4 regions of the Pseudomonas sp. LB3P93 genome follow, and region 4 is predicted to be linked to each of the others. Evidence: predicted binding sites of a transcription regulator. Region 4 holds the regulator's gene; each other region holds the start of a gene.
The links. The regulator FliA, encoded in region 4, starts transcription of late flagellar genes. The targets are predictions, from matches to a motif close to CTAAAGTTTNNNNNNNNNNNGCCGNTAA.
Positions count from the first base shown of each region.

Region 1 (4,815 bases), 3.1 Mb from region 4:
CCTGCTCCCTTGCGATGCCGCCGCCCTCTTGCGCCTTGATGGCGAATGGCTGGTGCCGCTGGCCGTCGACGGGTTGAGCACCGACACCCTCGGCCGACGCTTCAAAGTCAGCGAACACCCGCGCTTCGAAGCCTTGCTCAGCAGCCACGGCCCGACACGGTTCGCTGCCGACAGCGACTTGCCCGACCCTTACGACGGTTTGGTCGATGGCCTCGACGAGCATCTGGAAGTCCACGATTGCATGGGCTGCCCGTTGTTTATCGACGAGCGTCCGTGGGGTCTGCTGACCCTCGACGCCCTCGACCCGGGACAGTTTGAACCCATCGAACTGGACGCACTGGAAGCCTTCGCCAGCCTCGCCGCCGCCACCGTCAACGCTGCCGAGCGCATCGAACGCCTGGCCAATCGCGTTGAAGACGAGCATCAGCGCGCCGAGGTGTACCGTCAGGCCAGCGGCCAGCAGAACCGCGAGATGATCGGCCAGAGCAAAGCCCATAAACGCTTGGTGGAAGAGATCAGCCTGGTGGGCGGCAGCGACCTGACCGTGCTGATCACCGGTGAAACCGGGGTTGGCAAGGAACTGGTGGCGCAAGCGATTCACGCGGCATCGCTCCGGGCGGATAAACCGATCATCAGCCTCAACTGCGCGGCCCTGCCGGACACGCTGGTGGAAAGTGAATTGTTCGGCCATGTGCGCGGCGCGTTCACTGGCGCGATGAATGATCGGCGCGGCAAGTTCGAACTGGCCAATGGCGGCACGCTGTTTCTCGATGAAGTCGGTGAATTGTCGCTGACCGTGCAAGCCAAGTTGTTGCGGGTGCTGCAAAGCGGTCAGTTGCAGCGCTTGGGGTCGGATAAAGAACACCAGGTGGACGTGCGCCTGATCGCGGCGACCAACCGCGACCTGGCCGAAGAAGTGCGCAGCGGCCGCTACCGCGCCGACTTCTATCATAGGCTGAGTGTTTACCCGCTGCTGGTGCCGGCCCTGCGGGATCGCGGGCGGGATGTGTTGCTGCTCAGCGGTTACTTCCTGGAACAGAACCGTTCGCGGATGGGCCTGAACAGCCTGCGACTGAACAGCGACGCACAGGCGGCATTGCTGGCGTATGGTTGGCCGGGGAACGTGCGGGAACTGGAGCATTTGATCGGTCGCAGCGCGTTAAAAGCGCTGGGTAACTGCAAGGAACGGCCGAAGATTCTCAGTTTGGGTGCAGCGGATCTGGACTTGCTCAATGGCAGCGTTGAAATCGCCGCCCCCGAGCAACCGGTTGCGGCCCCGGTGGCGCTGGTGTCGGGGGATTTGCGTGAGGCGACCGAGAATTATCAGCGACAATTGATCAGCGCTTGCCTGGAACGGCATCACGACAACTGGGCGAGCGCGGCACGTGAGCTAGGCCTGGACCGGGCGAATCTGGGGCGGATGGCCAAGCGGTTGGGCATGAAGTGACGCAACCTATTGTGGCGAGGGAGCTTGCTCCCGCTCGGCTGCGCAGCAGTCGCAAAACCTGTAAATGCGGATAGCCTGATAGCACACAGGTCTGATTTGGGAGCGCTTCGCACTCCAGCGGGAGCAAGCTCCCTCGCCACAGGGGTTCGCCGTTGGGCCGGTAATGGGTATTTAGCCTAAAGCCTGCCCCCAACAAGTCGATAACCCGGCATCAATAGCTTTTGGCGACTTTTTACTCGCCCATCACCTTTTTCCACAGAAGGTTTTTATGTCCTCCACCAAAGCCCGCGCAGACTCACTTTCGCTTCTGCTGTTTACCTTGCGCAGTGGCAAGCTGATGGCAATCAACCTGCTGAAAGTCAGCGAAATCATCCCCTGCCCGCCGCTGACCAAGCTGCCGGAGTCGCACCCCCACGTCAAAGGCATCGCCACCCTGCGCGGCGCGTCGTTGTCAGTGATCGACCTCAGCCGTGCCATCGGCGAGCGGCCGCTGGAAGACCCGAACGGTGGCTGCCTGATCGTCACCGACGTCAGCCGCTCCAAGCAGGGCCTTCACGTTCAGGCCGTCAGCAAGATCGTCCACTGCCTGACCACCGACATCCGCCCGCCGCCCTTCGGCTCTGGCGGCGTGCGCTCGTACATCACCGGCGTGACCTCGGTCGACGGCACCCTGGTGCAAGTGCTGGACATCGAAAAGGTCATCCACGGCATCGCCCCGGCGCAGATCGAAACGGCCCCGACCGAACTGAGCATGGAAGACGCCGAAGTGCTGGGCAACGCGCGGATTCTGGTGGTCGACGACAGCCAGGTCGCACTGCAGCAATCGGTGCACACCCTGCGCAACCTCGGCCTGCAATGCCACACCGCCCGCAGCGCCAAGGAGGCCATCGACTGCCTGCTGGACCTGCAAGGCACGGCGCAGCAGATCAACCTGATCGTCTCGGACATCGAAATGTCGGAGATGGACGGCTATGCCTTCACCCGCACCCTGCGCGAGACGCCAGACTTCTCGCACCTTTATGTGCTGCTGCACACCTCTCTGGACAGTGCGATGAACAGCGAGAAAGCACGCCTGGCCGGGGCCAACGCGGTGTTGACCAAGTTCTCTTCGCCAGAACTGACCCGGTGCCTGATCGAGGCGGCCAAAGCCGTCGCCGAACAAGGTCACTGAGTCTTGGCCGAGGCATTTTGCTTTTTGATGCGGCGCAACCTCGCCGAGGCTGTGCCTGCGATCACTTGGCCTCACGGGATAGACATCGTCGAATACCGCCCCGAACTGGCCGAAGCTGTTCATCGTTTGATGGAGCTCGGTTATCAGGAAGGTGGCGGTCGTGTGCCGGCACTGGATGCCTGGCAACAGCGGTTTGAGACCGATCCTGAATACGATCCGAGCCTGTGTTTTATTGCGCTGGATGCCGAGGGTATTGTGGGTGTATGCCAGTGCTGGACCAGCGCGTATATCAAGAACCTGGTGGTGCATCCTCGGGCTCAGGGCCTTGGGCTTGGTCGTGCGCTGCTGCTGCATGCGTTCGAAGTGTTTCGGGATCGCCGGGAAGGTTTTGTGGATTTGAAGGTATTGGAAGACAACCTTCGGGCGCAGCGGTTGTATGACAGTGCCGGGATGTATGTCGTCCGCCGGGAACCGGTTCCGGCCTGACCCACCGCCATCGTCGGAACGCCGCCCGGAGCAAGCTCGCTCCCACAATGGATCTTCGTCGAACACAAAATCTGTGCCCTGTGCAGAACCAATGTGGGGCCCAGCCTGCTGGCGATGAGGCCGACACATTCAACCCAAAACCATCAGGCATACTCCTCCCCTCGGCCAACTCAATGCCCAAGGATGCCCGACCCATGAAAGCCACAACCCTGACCTTCCTCTGCCTCTCCGCCCTCGCCACCCAGGCCCACGCCTCCAGCCCCGACGCCTGGGCCGCCTACGACAAAGCCGTGCTCGCCAGCTGCACCAAAGCCAGCGGCCTGAAAAACGCCAAACCCGTCGGCAAAGCCGCGCAGTTCGACGACCGCGTCGACTACACCGCACTCCTGCTGCAAGGCCAATACCCGCAAAAACACATGAAAGGCCAGCAAGGCACCGAGTTGTGTCTCTACAACAAAAAGACCAAAACCGCCTACGTCACCGAATGGGACTCCATCCGCCCCACTGCCAAAGCCCAGTGACTGGCGCATAACTTGCTTCGAATCGCGCCTTTGCGGTGTCTTTCTGGCGCCGTTTCACGCCCTCGGAAGCGACCGATCGCTCAATGAATACGACTTTTTCCTGCGTAGGTTGCGGCAAATGCTGCAACGATCACCACGTGCCCCTGACCCTGGCCGAAGCCCGCATGTGGGCCGCCGACGGCGGTCAGGTGATCGTGCTGGTGGAAGGTTTTCTGGGCAATGGCTTGGGCCTGCCGGTGCAGCAACGCGAACACGCCGAACGCCGTTCAGTGGTGGTTCGAAGCGGCACGTCCGAGGCTTACGTGGCGATCACTTTTGCCGCCTACAACGTCGGTCCCTGCCGGAATCTTGACGAAGACAACCTCTGCCGCATCTACGAACGCCGACCACTGGTGTGCCGCATCTACCCGATGGAAATCAACCCGCACATCTCACTGAACACTGCGGTGAAGGAATGCCCGCCCGAGTCATGGGAAAAGGGCCCTGACTTGATCATCGGTGGTGAGCTGGTGGATCAGGAACTGGCAGGATTGATCCAGCGCTCACGTCAAGCGGATCGCGATGACATTCAGACCAAGGATGCGATTTGCGGGTTGCTGGGGATTCGGACGACAGCGTTGAAGGGCGATGGGTTTACGGCTTATCTGCCGGATATGAATGCGTTTGCCACGGTCATTGATCAGCTTGCCGGGAAACCGCTGGCGGGCGCAGGCAGTGATTGGCAGTTTCATGTGTCTGGCGACGATATCGCCGGGCAAGTGCAGGCGGCTGGGGCGCAAGTGGCGACTGAAGCGCCGGTGAACTATGCGTTTATATCGTTGCGGGCGGCTTGATCCAGAAGATATGTCGCCTGTTATGGCCCCATCGCGGGCAAGCCCGCTCCCACAGGTGATCTCTATAGGACACAGATTTTGTGTACGACGAACATCCACTGTGGGAGCGGGCTTGCCCGCGATGAGGCCATTACAGGCACCGCAGAAGCTGAGACTCAGCGCTTACCCATCGAACGACGAGTGCCCGGAGGCGCAGCCCCCGGCGTCTTGGTATGGCCATTCTTCGCGCCATTCTTGTACCAAGGCTGGCTGGCGTTCTTCGCGGCGGCCAAATCACCCGGTTTGAACGGGAACTTGAACGCCGGGATCGCGGCTTTGGCTTCGCTGTCTGCGCTGGAGTCGACGCTGTCTGGCAGG
Region 1 is NZ_CM142713.1:5,369,293-5,374,107, forward strand. It holds gene norR (nitric oxide reductase transcriptional regulator NorR) at 1-1,447, shown strand, start outside; gene ACYZT8_RS24450 (chemotaxis protein CheW) at 1,716-2,618, shown strand; gene ACYZT8_RS24455 (GNAT family N-acetyltransferase) at 2,646-3,104, shown strand; gene ACYZT8_RS24460 (hypothetical protein) at 3,299-3,625, shown strand; gene ACYZT8_RS24465 (YkgJ family cysteine cluster protein) at 3,709-4,458, shown strand; gene ACYZT8_RS24470 (hypothetical protein) at 4,614-4,815, opposite strand, start outside.
Region 1: the regulator FliA is predicted to act here: its motif matches at 1,584-1,611, upstream of ACYZT8_RS24450 (chemotaxis protein CheW).

Region 2 (4,815 bases), 3.1 Mb from region 4:
GGCCAGGCTGTCGTACTCGCCGGTCTTGCAGTTGGTCAGCATGGTGCCGGACAAGTCGGTGGCCACAATCTGCGCCCCCATCTTCAGCTGGCCCATGTTGACGCGCTCGAACTCATCGATGGACATCGACAGCGAATACGGTTCCTGACCCGACGAACACGCCGCCGACCAGATCCGCAGACGCTGGCCGGGGGCTGCCTTGATCGCTTCGGGCAGCACCTTGTTCTTCAACACTTCAAACGGATAGGTGTCACGAAACCACAGGGTTTCGTTGGTGGTCATGGCATCCACCACCATCTCGCGCAAACCGCTGCGCGGCTGGGTCTGGATGCGCTGAACCAGCTCACCCAGGGACTTGATGCCTTGCTGCTCCATCAGTTTGTTGAGACGGCTCGAGACCAGGTACTGCTTGTTTTCACCGAGCAAAATGCCACAGGCTTTTTCCAGGAATACCCGGAACTGTTCGAAATCCAAATTACCCGTAGACAAAGATGCCGCCTCTTAAATCGTGTTAACCACCAGGGGCAAAAGGCCCCTAGCTGATATCTGCTGCTTTGATCCGGTCGACTACCCGGGATGCCAGGTCATCAGGACGGAATTTGGCAAGGAAGTCATCCGCACCGACCTTCTTGACCATTGCCTGATTGAATACACCCGACAACGAAGTATGCAGGATGATATGAAGCTTTTGCATGCGCGGGTCGTTGCGGATCTCGGCCGTCAGGGTGTACCCGTCCATTTCCGGCATCTCGATGTCGGAAATCATCATCAGGAACTCTTCTTCCGGCTTCTTGCCCTCATCGACCAGCTTGCGCAAGTAATCCAGCGCTTGCCTGCCGTCGTTCAACGCCACCACTTCGACGCCGACCGTCTGCAGGCAACGGCTCACCTGCTTGCGCGCCACCGACGAGTCATCGACCGTCAATACCCGCAACGACAACGCCTTGTGCTGGGTTTCGACATCCACCACGCCGACCGAAATCGCTTCCGGTGTCGGCGCCACTTCCGCCAGCACTTTTTCGACGTCGATGATTTCGACTAACTGATTGTCGACCCGAGTCACAGCCGTCAGGTAATGATCGCGTCCCGTGCCCTTGGGTGGCGGATGAATCTCCTCCCAATTCATGTTGACGATGCGCTCCACCGATCGCACCAGGAAACCCTGGGTCTTGGTGTTGTACTCCGTGATGATTACGAAGGGATTGCTCTGATCTTTAAGTGCGCCGGAGCCGGTCGCCATTGCCAGATCAAGAATCGGAATGGTCGCCCCCCGGATATTTGCCACACCGCACACGACAGGACTGGACTTGGGCATCAGGGTCAGTTTGGGGCATTGCAGCACTTCCCGAACCTTGAACACGTTGATCCCATACAGCTGCTGGCCGTCGAGACGGAACAACAACAGCTCAAGGCGATTCTGCCCAACCAGTTGCGTGCGCTGGTTTACCGCATCCATTACACCAGCCATGCACAGACTCCTACACCAACGCTTAAGTGTGTTGCGACGCACATTCATTGCTAAACGGCACGGCGCTTGCTTTTTAACTCTTATGAACACAGAACCGACATTTTTCCGACGCCTGACATCAACTTCCCGCAAATTGCTTTGCGCGATGTCGGCCGTTTGCCTGTTCAACGCTGGCAGCCCTGCCTTTGCTGACGCGGTTACCTTGCCTGACATGCTTATCGGCGTCACTCAGGGCTTTCTTGAATTCACCGTAGAGGACTATTTGGCGACCAGTCAAACGGAAGGCCGCTATGAAATCGAGGTCAACCAGCTCGATCCGCGACTGCGCATGCCCATGTGCGACAAGGAATTGACAGCCACCCTGGAGAGCCCGGCGACCCCGATCGGGCGGGTGACGGTCAAGGTTCGTTGCGACAGTACGGCCCCCTGGACAGTCTTCGTGCCCGCTCAAGTCCGCCTGTTTCGAGACGTTGTCACGACCACGCGCCCGCTTAAACGCGCAGGGGTCATCGAGCCCGGCGACGTCATGTTGCGCGAGCGGGATATCAGCCTGATCAACCAGGGTTATTTCACCTCCATGGATCAGGCCGTCGGGCAGAAACTTACCCGACCAACGGTCGCCAATCAGGTGCTGACGCTGGTTCATCTCGAACAGGCGGAAGTCATCAGCAAGGGCGATCAGGTGGTGATTACCGCCCGCAGTGGTACGCTCAGTGTGCGTATGCCGGGCGAAGCCCTGTCCAACGGCGGCCTGCGTGAACAGATTCGTGTGAAAAACCTCAACTCCCAGCGGGTCATCAAGGCGCAAGTCACAGCGCCCGGCCAGGTGGAAGTGGCCATGTAGAGCGATCTGTTGGTGAAGAGATGGCGCGCCGCCCGGCTGTTCCCTAAACTGTGCCGCAGGCAGGACTAGCGCTGGCGCATGCAAGCTCATTGATAAATGGGCCTAAAGTTTTCGCAGGGAGAGCCGAAAACATGGCAAGCGTCCAAATACCCAGAGGTTTTTATCATGGTCATCGATTTCAGCCGTTTGAACAGCTCCTCGTCACTTACCGGTAGTACGCGTACCAGCACCGCGAAGGAAACTGCCGAAACCGGCAAATCCGCGACGCTGAATACCCCGGCCGAACAGGCCAGTACCGCTAAAAGCGGGGAATCGGTACACCTCAGCAATGAGGCTCAACAGTTGCAGAAGGTCACTGACAAGCTGCGCGATCAGCCTGCCGTCGACAACGCCCGTGTGGCCGAGTTGAAAGCAGCGATTGCCGATGGCAGCTATAAAGTCGACAGCAACCGTGTAGCCAGCAAACTGCTCAACTTCGAAGCCCAGCGCTAGGCCACGGCCTGCGCCAGGCTTTTGGACGCTTAAACCCCAAGGCCAGCCATGCACGACACTAATTTACTGCAACTGATCACCGACGACTTTGCTCCAGCACAATACTTGCTGGAGTTACTGCAAACCGAATCCATCGCTTTGCACGGTCGCGACATGCCGCTGCTCGAGGATATCCTGGCGCAGAAACAGGCAATGATCATTCTGCTGGAACAGCATGGCCGCAAGCGCAGTGAAATCCTCGCCAGCCTGAATCTGCCGACCAATCGCAACGGCCTGGAGCAACTTGCCAGCCAGTCGAGCATCGGCGATCAATTGCTGGAACAGAGCGACAAACTGACCGATCTGCTGGCTCAATGCCAGGCGGCCAACGTCAACAATGGCCAGTCGATCCTGGTCCAGCAGGCCGCCACGGCCAATCAGCTGAAAATCCTCACCGGCGGCGAACCGCCAGCGCTTTACGATGCACGCGGATCAACCTCCATGCTAGCGAAGCCGCGCCCGCTTAGTCAGGCTTGAGCCTGTTAATGAGCACGCTCTATCAAGACGCCTCACATGCTGGCAGTATGCTGGCAAGTCGCAGTCATATTTTGTCTGGAGAATGATGAACCGTGTTCAATGCCTTAAACGCGGAAGATGCTCCGCAGCCACCCAAGGTGCTATCCACGCCGATGGAGATCGCCGGTAACCTGCGGCAGCTGCAAGAGAGCCATGACCCGCTGATCATCACGTTCCACGAACGCAACCAGCGCTTCCAGAGCTATCTGGTGGACGTCGACCGTGACGGCAACATGATTGCCCTGGACGAGATGGTGCCTCGTGATGGCGAGCGTTATCTGCTGGCCGGCGAATCGTTTCGGGTTGAAGGCTTCCACGACGGCGTGCGCATTGCGTGGGAAAGCAACGGCCCGCTGACCATCGACGAGTCCGGCGGCGGTCGCTGCTACCGTGGCACCCTCCCCGATGAAGTGGTCTACCACCAGCGCCGCAATGCCTTCCGGGCTGCGTTGAAGCTGGCGCAACTGGTCGATGTCGAACTGGGCGGTGAAAAGCTCAAGTTCCCGATCAGCGGCAAGCTGCTCGACATTTCCGCCACCGGCTGCAAGCTGCGCTTTGAAGGTGACATCACCCCTAGGCTGCAACTGGGTCAGGTCTACGACCGCTTTATCGCCGATCTGCCGTTCGGCAGCATGACCGCGCCGGTGGAGTTGCGTTACCTGCACTTTGAAGAAAGAATCTCCACCACCTTCGCCGGCATCCGCTTCCACAACATGAGCGGACTGGTGCAGCGCCAGGTCGAACGGTTCGTCTATCAGCTTCAGCGTGAAGCGCGCCGCTTCGACAAAGACGACATCTGATACAACGCTTCAACAAAAAACGGGCAGTCCCTTGCGGTGACTGCCCGTTTTTTTATGCGCCGGCTTAAGGCCTGGCTTCGGTAAAGCTTTGCTCGCGACCCGCATTCGGGTCTTCGGGTGGTGGATCGGTGTCGGGTTCTGGTTCTGGTTCTGGTTCAGGTTCTGGGTTGATCGGGTTTTGCATCTGATCCTGCACCACCTGCTCATCGACCCTCGGGTCAAGGCACGCCACCAGTGGCGAACTCGACATGCTGTCCGGCATGGCCACGTGATGCAGCGGTGCATCGTCGACCTGATGCAGGTTGGTGACCGCTTTCGGGCGGATCCGCCACACCAGCACCAACGCGAAGAAACTGAAGAAGGCATACAGCATGTGGCTGCCAAACAGTTTCATCAGGACACCGGCCACCAACGGCCCGATACTGGCGCCAACGCCGTAGGTCACCAGCAACATCGCGGTCAGGGACACGCGACGATCACCTTCGACGTGGTCATTGGAGAACGCCACCGCCAGCGGATACAGGCAGAACATCACCAGCGAACAAAAGAACCCGGCGACAAACAGAACCTCCAGCGGTACCTGTTGCATGATTGCCAGCGGCAACGCGGTCAAGGCCAGGACCACCGCAAAGCAACGTATCAACAACGCCCGGTCA
Region 2 is NZ_CM142713.1:4,886,469-4,891,283, forward strand. It holds gene cheR (protein-glutamate O-methyltransferase CheR) at 1-489, opposite strand, end outside; gene ACYZT8_RS22190 (chemotaxis protein CheV) at 536-1,468, opposite strand; gene flgA (flagellar basal body P-ring formation chaperone FlgA) at 1,551-2,312, shown strand; gene flgM (flagellar biosynthesis anti-sigma factor FlgM) at 2,478-2,804, shown strand; gene ACYZT8_RS22205 (flagella synthesis protein FlgN) at 2,853-3,320, shown strand; gene ACYZT8_RS22210 (flagellar brake protein) at 3,413-4,159, shown strand; gene ACYZT8_RS22215 (MFS transporter) at 4,224-4,815, opposite strand, start outside.
Region 2: the regulator FliA is predicted to act here: its motif matches at 2,415-2,442, upstream of flgM (flagellar biosynthesis anti-sigma factor FlgM).

Region 3 (4,815 bases), 1.8 Mb from region 4:
GGCCGGCGTTCGGCAGATGGGCGCGCACTACCCGGAAAAATCCCCGGCGCTGCTGCGTCGCGGTTGCGACTACCTCAAAGAAATCAATTTCATCTGATTCACTCAACCGGAGCAAAACCATGAAAACCCTGCAACCCGATACCCTGATCAAAAACCCTCAAGGCTGCCACGTTGTGTCTTCAGTGGAGGTGCCGGCTGACGCTGCGAAGGTCTGGGCGGTGGTCGGCAATTTTGCCGGCTTCGATCAATTTATCCCGGCGCTGTCGCACATAGAGATGACTGGCGAAGGCGTTTCGTCGCTGCGCAAGAAATTCTTCAAGGACGGTAACCTGGTGGTCGAGCAACTCAACTCGCGGGACGACCAGGCGCTGAACATGACGTGGACCACGATTTATAACACGCTGGGCGTGGCCAGTTTGTGGGCGGCGATGAGTGTTGAACCGCTGGGTGCGGGCCAGTCGCGGGCGACCTGGACCATCATTGCCGAACCGGCGCAGGGGGGGGATGAGGCGTTGCCGGGGTTCAAGGATTTTGTGCAGGGGTTTGCGGATGATGCGATGAATAATGTGTTGAAGCTGTTTGCTTAAGGCTTTGGTTCCGCGGTGACTGACACACCGCTTTCGCGGGCAAGCCCGCTCCCACAGTATTCCGGTCGTACACAAATCTTGTGTTCGCCGAAAATCCTGTGGGAGCGGGCTTGCCCGCGATTGACCCTTAACGTGATCAGATCTTGAAGCTACCCACCAACTGCTTCAACCGGTTCGCCTGCAACGACAGCGCATCGCAATCCTTCAACGTTTCATTGAGGTTGGCCACGCTTTGCTGGTTCAGCAAGTTGATCTGGTTGACGTCGACGTTGAGGGTTTCCACCACGGCGGTCTGCTCTTCCGTGGCCGCGGCCACCGACTGGTTCATGCCGTCGATTTCGCCGATACGCTGGGTCACGCTGACCAGCCGCAGGCCCGCCTGGTTTGCCACTTCGACAGTCTCTTCGCTGGAGACCTGACTGGCGTTCATGGTCGTCACTGCTTCGCGAGAACCGATCTGCAGCGAGGTGATCATCTTGTGGATCTCTTCCGCCGATTCCTGCGTACGATGCGCTAGGTTGCGCACTTCGTCCGCCACCACCGCAAAACCGCGGCCGGCTTCACCGGCACGCGCCGCTTCGATGGCGGCGTTGAGCGCGAGCAAGTTGGTCTGCTGAGAGATGCCTTTGATCACATCGAGAATATGCCCGATGTTGTCAGTGCTGGCGTTCAGGGTTTCGATCTGGGTGCAGGACAGGCTGATTTTCTGCGACAGCTCGGTCATGGCCAGGATGGTTTTCTCCACCACCTGACGACCGTCGTCCGCCTGTTCGCTCGCGCCGCTGGCGTGCTGCGAAGCATCGGCGGCATTGCGGGCGATTTCCTGAGTAGCGGCGCCCAGTTGGTTGATCGCCGCCGCCACGCTGTTGGTGCGCGCGCTTTGTTCGTCGGAACCGACGATCGATGCGTTGGACGATGCCATCACGCGCTGCGACAAATCGTGGACCTGACGGGTCGCCGAGGACACTTCGGAAATCGACGCGTGAATCCGCTCCACGAACTGGTTGAACGAACCGCCCAACTCGCCGAACTCATCTTTGCTTTCCACGGCCAGACGACGGGTCAGGTCGCCTTCGCCCTGGGCAATGTCCTGCATCGCTCGGCCCATGGTGGTCAGCGGACGCATCAGCACGTTGATCAGCAAACTCAGTAGTACCGCAATAACGCTGACGGCGATGAACATGGCGATCAGTGCCGAAGTACGGAATTGACTCAGTGGCGCGTAGGCTTTGTCCTTGTCGATCGACAGACCGATGTACCACTCGGCATTCGGCAAACCGCTCACCGGGGTGAACGAGAGGATGCGGTCCTGCTTGTTCAGGGTGACGTCCTGATTGCCCTTCTCGATGCGCACGCCCGAGTTTGGATAAATGTCCTTCAGGTTTTTCATCACCTGATCTTTGTCCGGACTGACGATCACTTGACCGTCGGCGCTGACGAGGAACGCGTGGCCGATGCCACCGAAGTCCACCGAATTGATGATCTTCACCAGGGTTTCCAGGCTCAGGTCACCGCCGACCACGCCCAGCAATTCGCCGTCCTTCTTCACCGGCATCGCGATGGTCACCACCAAACCACCGATGGCGGCCATGTAGGGCGGCGTCAGCATGGTCTTGTCGGCAGCCACAGCTTGCTTGTACCAAGGACGCTGACGCGGATCGTAACCGTCCGGCATCTTCGCGTCGGGGCGTTGCGTGAACACGCCATTGGCCTGGCCAACGTAGGTGAACTGGAAGTTCGAGGTGAAGGCCGGTTGATCAACCAGTCCTGGCAAGTCTGCGTTTGCGCCTTGATGAGCGACGTTCTGTGCGAGGTTTTCCAGGACCAGCACACGGCCGCTCATCCAGTTCTGCACGCTGCTGGCGGTCAGATCGCCGGCTTGCTGGACGGAGGATTCGAGATTTTGCCGGATGGTGTTTCGCTGCAGATAGTCGTTGTACAAAGTGAACAACGCAAAAGCCAGCACCACGACGCCAGAGGCGGCCAGAAGGATTTTATGGCTGAATTTGAGATTCATTTCATGGGACTTCTTATGCAAAAAGTGGGGATGCGTTCCAGGTGCAACATTCCATGTAACAGCGCAGGCGGCATTCTTCGTCCGCTCTACTTTGGTGCACGCATGTCTCACCAGTCTGTCGGCACAAGTCGGAGAAATCTTAGGGGTTTGTAAGAAATGCCCGGCATTCCCGCCGAACGGCATGCTAGAGCGGTCGAATAGTATTTTTGTGATGACGGTTGTTCGACCGGCAGTTGCAAATTCAGTAACCCTTGATAACAATGCGACTAATTATCATTTGTGACGTTCGGGCTGTCGCGTTCATGTACTCACCTGGGTTTGCCGTTCAGACGCTTTACAGTAGCCATCACGGTTGGCTTAACGCGTGGCTACGCGATCGCATGCTTGAAGGCCTGAAGCCGAGAGTACGTCAGGCATTTTTGTTGGCTCAGTGCGAAGGGCTTACTCACAAGCAGATTGCCGAGCAGATGGGCTTGTCCCTGAGTCGGTGGAACGTTATGTCGCTGATGCGCTGTATCACTGCTATGTCTTGCGGTATGAAGCGTGATGTCTGTGGATAACTCGTCACTTCACCGACGCGGTGAACCTCAGCAGAAGGTGGTCAAACAGGCCATCAATTGGCTGCTGCGGCTGCGCAACAATGCGGCCAATCCAAGGTTGCGCCAGCAATGCGATGTCTGGCGCGCTGAGCATTTTGAACACGAATTGGCGTGGCGGCGTGTGCAGTCCCTGCAGCACGAGTTGAACAGCAATCTGCGCGCGGTGCCCGGTGCTCAAGTTGCTTTCAACACGCTGGAAAACAGCGCCCAGGGATTGGGACGACGACAAGCTCTGAAGTTGCTGTCGGGCGCATTGCTGATGGGTTCTGTGGCATGGCTGGGCAAGGATGCGGTGGGTTGGCAACAATGGACCGCCGACTTCGCCACCGCCATGGGTGAGCGACGTGGTTTCCAATTGCCCGACGGCACCCGCCTTGAGCTCAACACTGCCAGCGCGGTGGATCTCGATTACACCGCGCAGCAACGGCTGATCAAACTGACGCGCGGCGAGATCATCGTGACCTGCGGCGGGAGCGACGAAGCGTCTTCATTTGACCGACCGTTGCGGGTACACAGTCGGCATGGCGTGTATGAAGGTGTGGGTGCGCGGTTCATCCTGCGTCAGGAGGATGACTGCACACGACTCAGTGTCACCAGCGGCATGGTCGCGATTCATTCGCCACGGGCCGCCGACGGTGAGCCGATTCGGGTACAGGCCGGACAGAGTTATTTGATCGATCACCACCAGGCGAAACTGGCTGCACCGCTGGATATGGATGCCGGTGCATGGGTCGATGGCCTGATCGTCACTCGCAACATGCGCCTGGGGGATTTTCTCAATGAAGTCGCACGCTACCGGCACGGTTATCTGGCGTGCTCAGCGGACATTGCCGACTTGCGGCTGTCGGGAGTCTTCCGTTTGGAGAGCACCGATAAGCTGCTGGCCATCCTCCCGCAAACCCTGCCGGTGCAGTTGCGCTACCGCACTCGCTGGTGGGTGACGCTGGAGCGGCAAGGCTGAATTATTGTTGGACGTTGGTGGCTCGCAGAAGCAGTAAGGCGCGCAAAGAGTAGTCTGGAGTGAAGCTTTTAGGACGACCCCAGAAAGACAAAACCCCTGTCTGCGTTAGCAGACAGGGGTTTCGGAATTCAATCTTGACGATGACCTACTCTCACATGGGGAAACCCCACACTACCATCGGCGATGCATCGTTTCACTGCTGAGTTCGGGATGGGATCAGGTGGTTCCAATGCTCTATGGTCGTCAAGAAATTCTGTGACCAGCCCGTTACAGCCGTAACGTGCCAGCAAAATTGGTGACTTCTACTAAAACAAAACCCCAACTGCTTGCGCAATTGGGGTTTCGGAATTCAATCTTGACGATGACCTACTCTCACATGGGGAAACCCCACACTACCATCGGCGATGCATCGTTTCACTGCTGAGTTCGGGATGGGATCAGGTGGTTCCAATGCTCTATGGTCGTCAAGAAATTCGGGTACTGAGTCGTGACCTGTTGGTCTCGCTTCAGCAAATTGGGTATGTGACAGCTTTCGGTGTTTTGCGAGTATCTCGAACTTTCGGTTCGTTTCGTCTTCACACACCGCAATCTGATGCTCTTTCGAGTAGTCAAATTGCTTGGGTGTTATATGGTCAAGCCTCACGGGCAATT
Region 3 is NZ_CM142713.1:46,884-51,698, reverse strand. It holds gene ACYZT8_RS00285 (amino acid adenylation domain-containing protein) at 1-97, shown strand, start outside; gene ACYZT8_RS00280 (SRPBCC family protein) at 120-587, shown strand; gene ACYZT8_RS00275 (methyl-accepting chemotaxis protein) at 724-2,604, opposite strand; partial or broken gene ACYZT8_RS00270 (sigma factor-like helix-turn-helix DNA-binding protein) at 2,982-3,151, shown strand; gene ACYZT8_RS00265 (FecR domain-containing protein) at 3,151-4,164, shown strand; rRNA gene rrf (5S ribosomal RNA) at 4,297-4,412, opposite strand; rRNA gene rrf (5S ribosomal RNA) at 4,518-4,633, opposite strand; rRNA gene ACYZT8_RS00250 (23S ribosomal RNA) at 4,793-4,815, opposite strand, start outside.
Region 3: the regulator FliA is predicted to act here: its motif matches at 2,720-2,747, upstream of ACYZT8_RS00275 (methyl-accepting chemotaxis protein).

Region 4 (4,815 bases):
TCGCTGGTGGTGTCGAGCTGACGGCTGCGCTGGATTACAAACTGTCGGCGCTGGCCCCGCGTGTTCCGAACATGGAACTCGAGGATGAGCTGCGCAAGACCCAATCGCGGATCGTCACCGCCCAGGCCGAATTGAGCTTGCGTGGCGAAGGCGAAACCGAAGGCGACAAGACCACCAATCGCCAGCTGTTCGCCGGCCTGCCGTTGACCGCCGCCGAGCCGCTGATCGAGCCGACGTATGCCGAACCTCGTCGCTCCGCTCCAGCCCCGGCGCCAGCCGCTGGCGGCGTGGACCCGCGTGCATTTGACTCGATGCGTTTCGAACTCAACAGCCTGCGCGAACTGATGGAAGTGCAACTCGGCTCGCTGGCCTGGAATCAGCTGCAAGGCAGCCGTCCGGCCCAGGCCAACCTCTGGCGTCGCCTGCAACGCATCGGCCTGTCCGGCCCGTTGTCCCGCGACTTGCTGGCGATGATTACTGACATTGATGAACCCCGTCAGGCCTGGCGCATGTTGCTGGCGCACCTGGCGCGGATGATTGCCACACCGGAAGTCGAGCCACTGGAGGAGGGCGGGGTAATTGCCATGGTCGGCCCTGCCGGCATGGGCAAGACCACCACCTTGGCCAAGCTTGCGGCCCGCTACGTGCTTAAATATGGCGCGCAAAATATCGCGCTAGTGAGCATGGACAGCTACCGTATCGGTGCTCAGGAACAACTCAAGACCCTGGGCCGGATCCTAAACGTGTCGGTAACTCACGTGGATCCGGGGCAATCGCTGGTGCAGGCGCTGGATCCCTTGCTGCGCAAACGCGTGGTGCTGATCGATACCGCGGGCCTTCAGGCCAGCGATCCGGCACTGCGCATGCAGCTCGAAAGCCTGGCCGGACGTGGCATCAAGTCAAAAAATTATCTGGTGTTGGCAACCACCAGCCAGAAACAGGTTCTAACTGCCGCTTATCACAGTTACAAGCGCTGCGGGCTCGCTGGCTGCATCCTGACTAAACTGGATGAAACGGCAAGTCTGGGCGAGGTGTTAAGCCTGGCGATCAGTCATGAATTGCCGGTGGCCTACCTGACCGATGGCCCGCGGATTCCGGATGATTTGCATCTGCCGCGTCGTCATCAGTTGGTCAGTCGCGCCGTAAGCGTGCAAATGCAAGAAGAACCCAGCGAAGAAGCCATGGCTGACATGTTCGCTGATATTTACCACAGCCCGACCAAGCAGGTTGGCTGAGGTACTAATGAACAGTTTTTGTACCTACATCGATGGTCTGCCATGCATTGTTCAGTTGATGAACGCGCAGCCAGTAATGTGGCCTCCGTCTATGCAAGACAAGGTAAAGAAATAACATGGGCAGCATGCATCCCGTACAGGTGATCGCGGTGACCGGCGGCAAAGGTGGCGTCGGGAAGACTAACGTGTCAGTGAACTTGTCCCTGGCTCTAGCTGAGCTCGGCCGGCGCGTCATGCTGCTGGACGCCGATCTGGGGCTGGCGAACGTCGACGTCCTGTTGGGGCTGACACCCAAACGTACCCTGGCCGACGTGATCGAAGGCCGCTGTGAGCTGCGCGACGTTCTGTTGCAGGGCCCCGGCGGCATTCGCATCGTCCCGGCCGCGTCCGGCACACAGAGCATGGTTCATCTGAGCCCGGCCCAACACGCCGGCCTGATCCAGGCCTTCAGCGATATCGGCGACAACCTCGACGTATTGGTGATCGACACCGCTGCGGGTATTGGTGACTCGGTAGTCAGTTTCGTTCGCGCAGCGCAAGAAGTCTTGCTGGTGGTGTGCGACGAGCCGACCTCGATCACGGATGCCTACGCGCTGATCAAACTGCTGAACCGCGATTACGGCATGAACCGCTTCCGCGTCCTGGCCAACATGGCCCAGAGCCCGCAGGAAGGTCGCAACCTGTTCGCCAAGTTGACCAAGGTCACGGACCGCTTCCTCGACGTCGCCTTACAATACGTCGGTGCGGTGCCTTACGACGAAAGCGTGCGCAAGGCCGTGCAGAAGCAACGTGCAGTCTATGAAGCGTTCCCGCGTTCCAAGTGCGCCCTGGCGTTCAAGGCGATCGCGCAGAAGGTCGACACCTGGCCGCTGCCTGCCAACCCGCGTGGGCACCTGGAGTTTTTCGTCGAGCGCCTCGTGCAACAGACCGCAGGACCCGTCCTATGACAGCCAGTGGCTACAACCTCTACAAGAAGTCGGCACGTGACGCGCAGTACGAGCTGATCGAGCGTTACGCGCCACTGGTCAAACGCATTGCTTACCACTTGCTGGCGCGTCTGCCGGCCAGTGTCCAGGTTGAAGACCTGATCCAGGCCGGGATGATCGGCCTGCTAGAAGTATCGACCAAATACGACGCCAGCAAAGGCGCGAGTTTCGAGACGTACGCGGGCATTCGAATCCGCGGCGCGATGCTCGATGAAGTACGCAAGGGGGACTGGGCGCCACGTTCGGTTCACCGCAATACCCGCATGGTCAGCGACGCAATTCGCTCGATTGAAGCTAAAACCGGTCGTGACGCTAAAGATCATGAGGTTGCGGCCGAACTCCAATTGAGTCTCGACGATTATTACGGGATTTTGAACGACACCCTGGGCAGCCGGTTATTCAGTTTCGACGATCTGTTGCAGGACGGCGAACACGAAGGGCTGCACGAGGATGGCGCGAGTGCTCATCTTGAGCCGTCACGCGATCTGGAAGATGAACGCTTCCAGGCAGCGCTGGCGGACGCGATTGCCAATTTGCCGGAGCGTGAGCGACTGGTGTTGGCGCTGTACTACGACGAAGAGCTGAACCTCAAGGAAATCGGTGAGGTCCTGGGGGTCAGCGAATCTCGGGTCAGCCAGTTACACAGCCAGTGCGCGGCCCGTTTGCGGGGGCGTTTGGGGGAGTGGCGAGCGCGCTGAAGGCAGTGTGGGGACACTGCGAACGAGGCCGGTGTGGTGTTGAACTGCACCGGTCGCGATCTGTTGTGCTCCAGACAGTCATCGAGTGCATTGCCGGATTGATTGAAATGGCGCGTCCAGGTGCTGGGCGCGTTTAAGACTGCTTGGAGGTCGAATTGGACAAGAACATGAAAATCCTCATCGTTGATGACTTCTCAACGATGCGGCGGATCATAAAAAACCTGTTGCGTGACCTTGGGTTCACCAACACGGTCGAGGCCGACGATGGCACTACTGCCATTCCGGTTCTCAACAGCGGGAGCATCGACTTTCTGGTAACGGACTGGAACATGCCTGGCATGACCGGTATCGATCTGCTGCGTCACGTGCGCGCCGATGAAAAGCTCAAGCACTTGCCAGTGCTGATGGTGACTGCTGAAGCCAAGCGCGAGCAGATCATCGAAGCGGCCCAGGCCGGTGTAAACGGCTATGTGGTCAAACCCTTCACGGCCCAGGCGTTGAAAGAAAAAATCGAGAAGATTTTCGAACGCATCGGTTGATCCACTGCGCCACGGGGGAGCTATGGAGCATAAAGAATCTTCACTGGGCGATTTTGAATCGACCCTGAAAAAACACGCGGTCGAACTGGTCGAAAGCCTTGAAAAAGGCAGGTTCGGCGACGCTGTGCAACTGATCCATGAGCTCAATCAGACCCGTGACCGCGGCCTGTATCAGGAAGTGGGCAAGCTCACTCGCGAGCTGCATAGCGCGATCGTCAATTTCCAGATTGACCCGAACATGCCGCAAGCCGAGGAAGTGTCCCAGATCACGGACGCCACCGAGCGCCTGGGGTATGTGGTCAAGCTGACCGAGGCCGCTGCCAACCGCACCATGGACCTGGTGGAGAATTCCACACCGCTGGTCAACAGCCTGAGCGAAGAAGCCCAGGCGTTGAGCACGGATTGGGGGCGGTTCATGCGTCGCGAAGTCGGGGCTGAAGAGTTCCGCGAACTGGCTCGGCGCGTCGACGGTTTCCTGACACGCAGCAGCGAAGACAATCGCACGGTGTCGAGCAACCTCAACGACATTCTGCTGGCCCAGGATTACCAGGACCTCACCGGTCAGGTGATCAAGCGCGTGACCCAATTGGTCACCGAAGTTGAAAGCAACCTGCTCAAGCTCGTGCTCATGGCCAGTCAGGTAGACCGCTTTGCGGGTATCGAACATGACCGTGATGCGATGCTCGCTGAAAAAGATCCGCAAAAACATCTCTCTCAGGGTGAAGGTCCGCAGATTCATGCCGATAAAAGAGAAGACGTTGTGTCCGGTCAGGACGATGTGGACGATTTGTTATCCAGCCTAGGATTTTAGAGTTTTAGCATTTTAGGTTTTTTAGGTTTTTAGACCTCAGGAGCACCCCCTTAATGAGCTTCGGCGCCGATGAAGAGATCCTTCAGGATTTCCTGGTTGAGGCCGGCGAGATTCTAGAGCAACTGTCCGAACAGCTGGTCGAGCTTGAAAGCCGACCGGATGATGCGGATTTGCTCAATGCAATTTTTCGCGGTTTTCACACTGTAAAAGGGGGCGCCGGCTTCCTCCAGCTCAATGAGCTGGTGGAGTGCTGTCACATCGCCGAGAACGTGTTCGACATCCTGCGCAAGGGTGAACGTCGCGTCGACTCGGAACTTATGGACGTAGTTCTCGAAGCGCTGGACGCGGTGAACAGCATGTTCACCGAAGTGCGCGAACGCGGCCCGATTACGGCTGCAACGCCTGAATTGCTCGCGGCACTGGCCCGTCTGGCCGAGCCGCAAACGGCTGATGAATCGGCACCGGTTGCCGAAGTGGTCGAAGCACAGGCCGCTGAAGAATCGGGTGACATCACCGATAACGAATTCGAACAACTGCTGGACTCGC
Region 4 is NZ_CM142713.1:1,817,934-1,822,748, forward strand. It holds gene flhF (flagellar biosynthesis protein FlhF) at 1-1,235, shown strand, start outside; gene fleN (flagellar synthesis regulator FleN) at 1,352-2,182, shown strand; gene fliA (RNA polymerase sigma factor FliA) at 2,179-2,919, shown strand; gene ACYZT8_RS08050 (chemotaxis response regulator CheY) at 3,087-3,458, shown strand; gene ACYZT8_RS08055 (protein phosphatase CheZ) at 3,481-4,269, shown strand; gene ACYZT8_RS08060 (chemotaxis protein CheA) at 4,323-4,815, shown strand, end outside.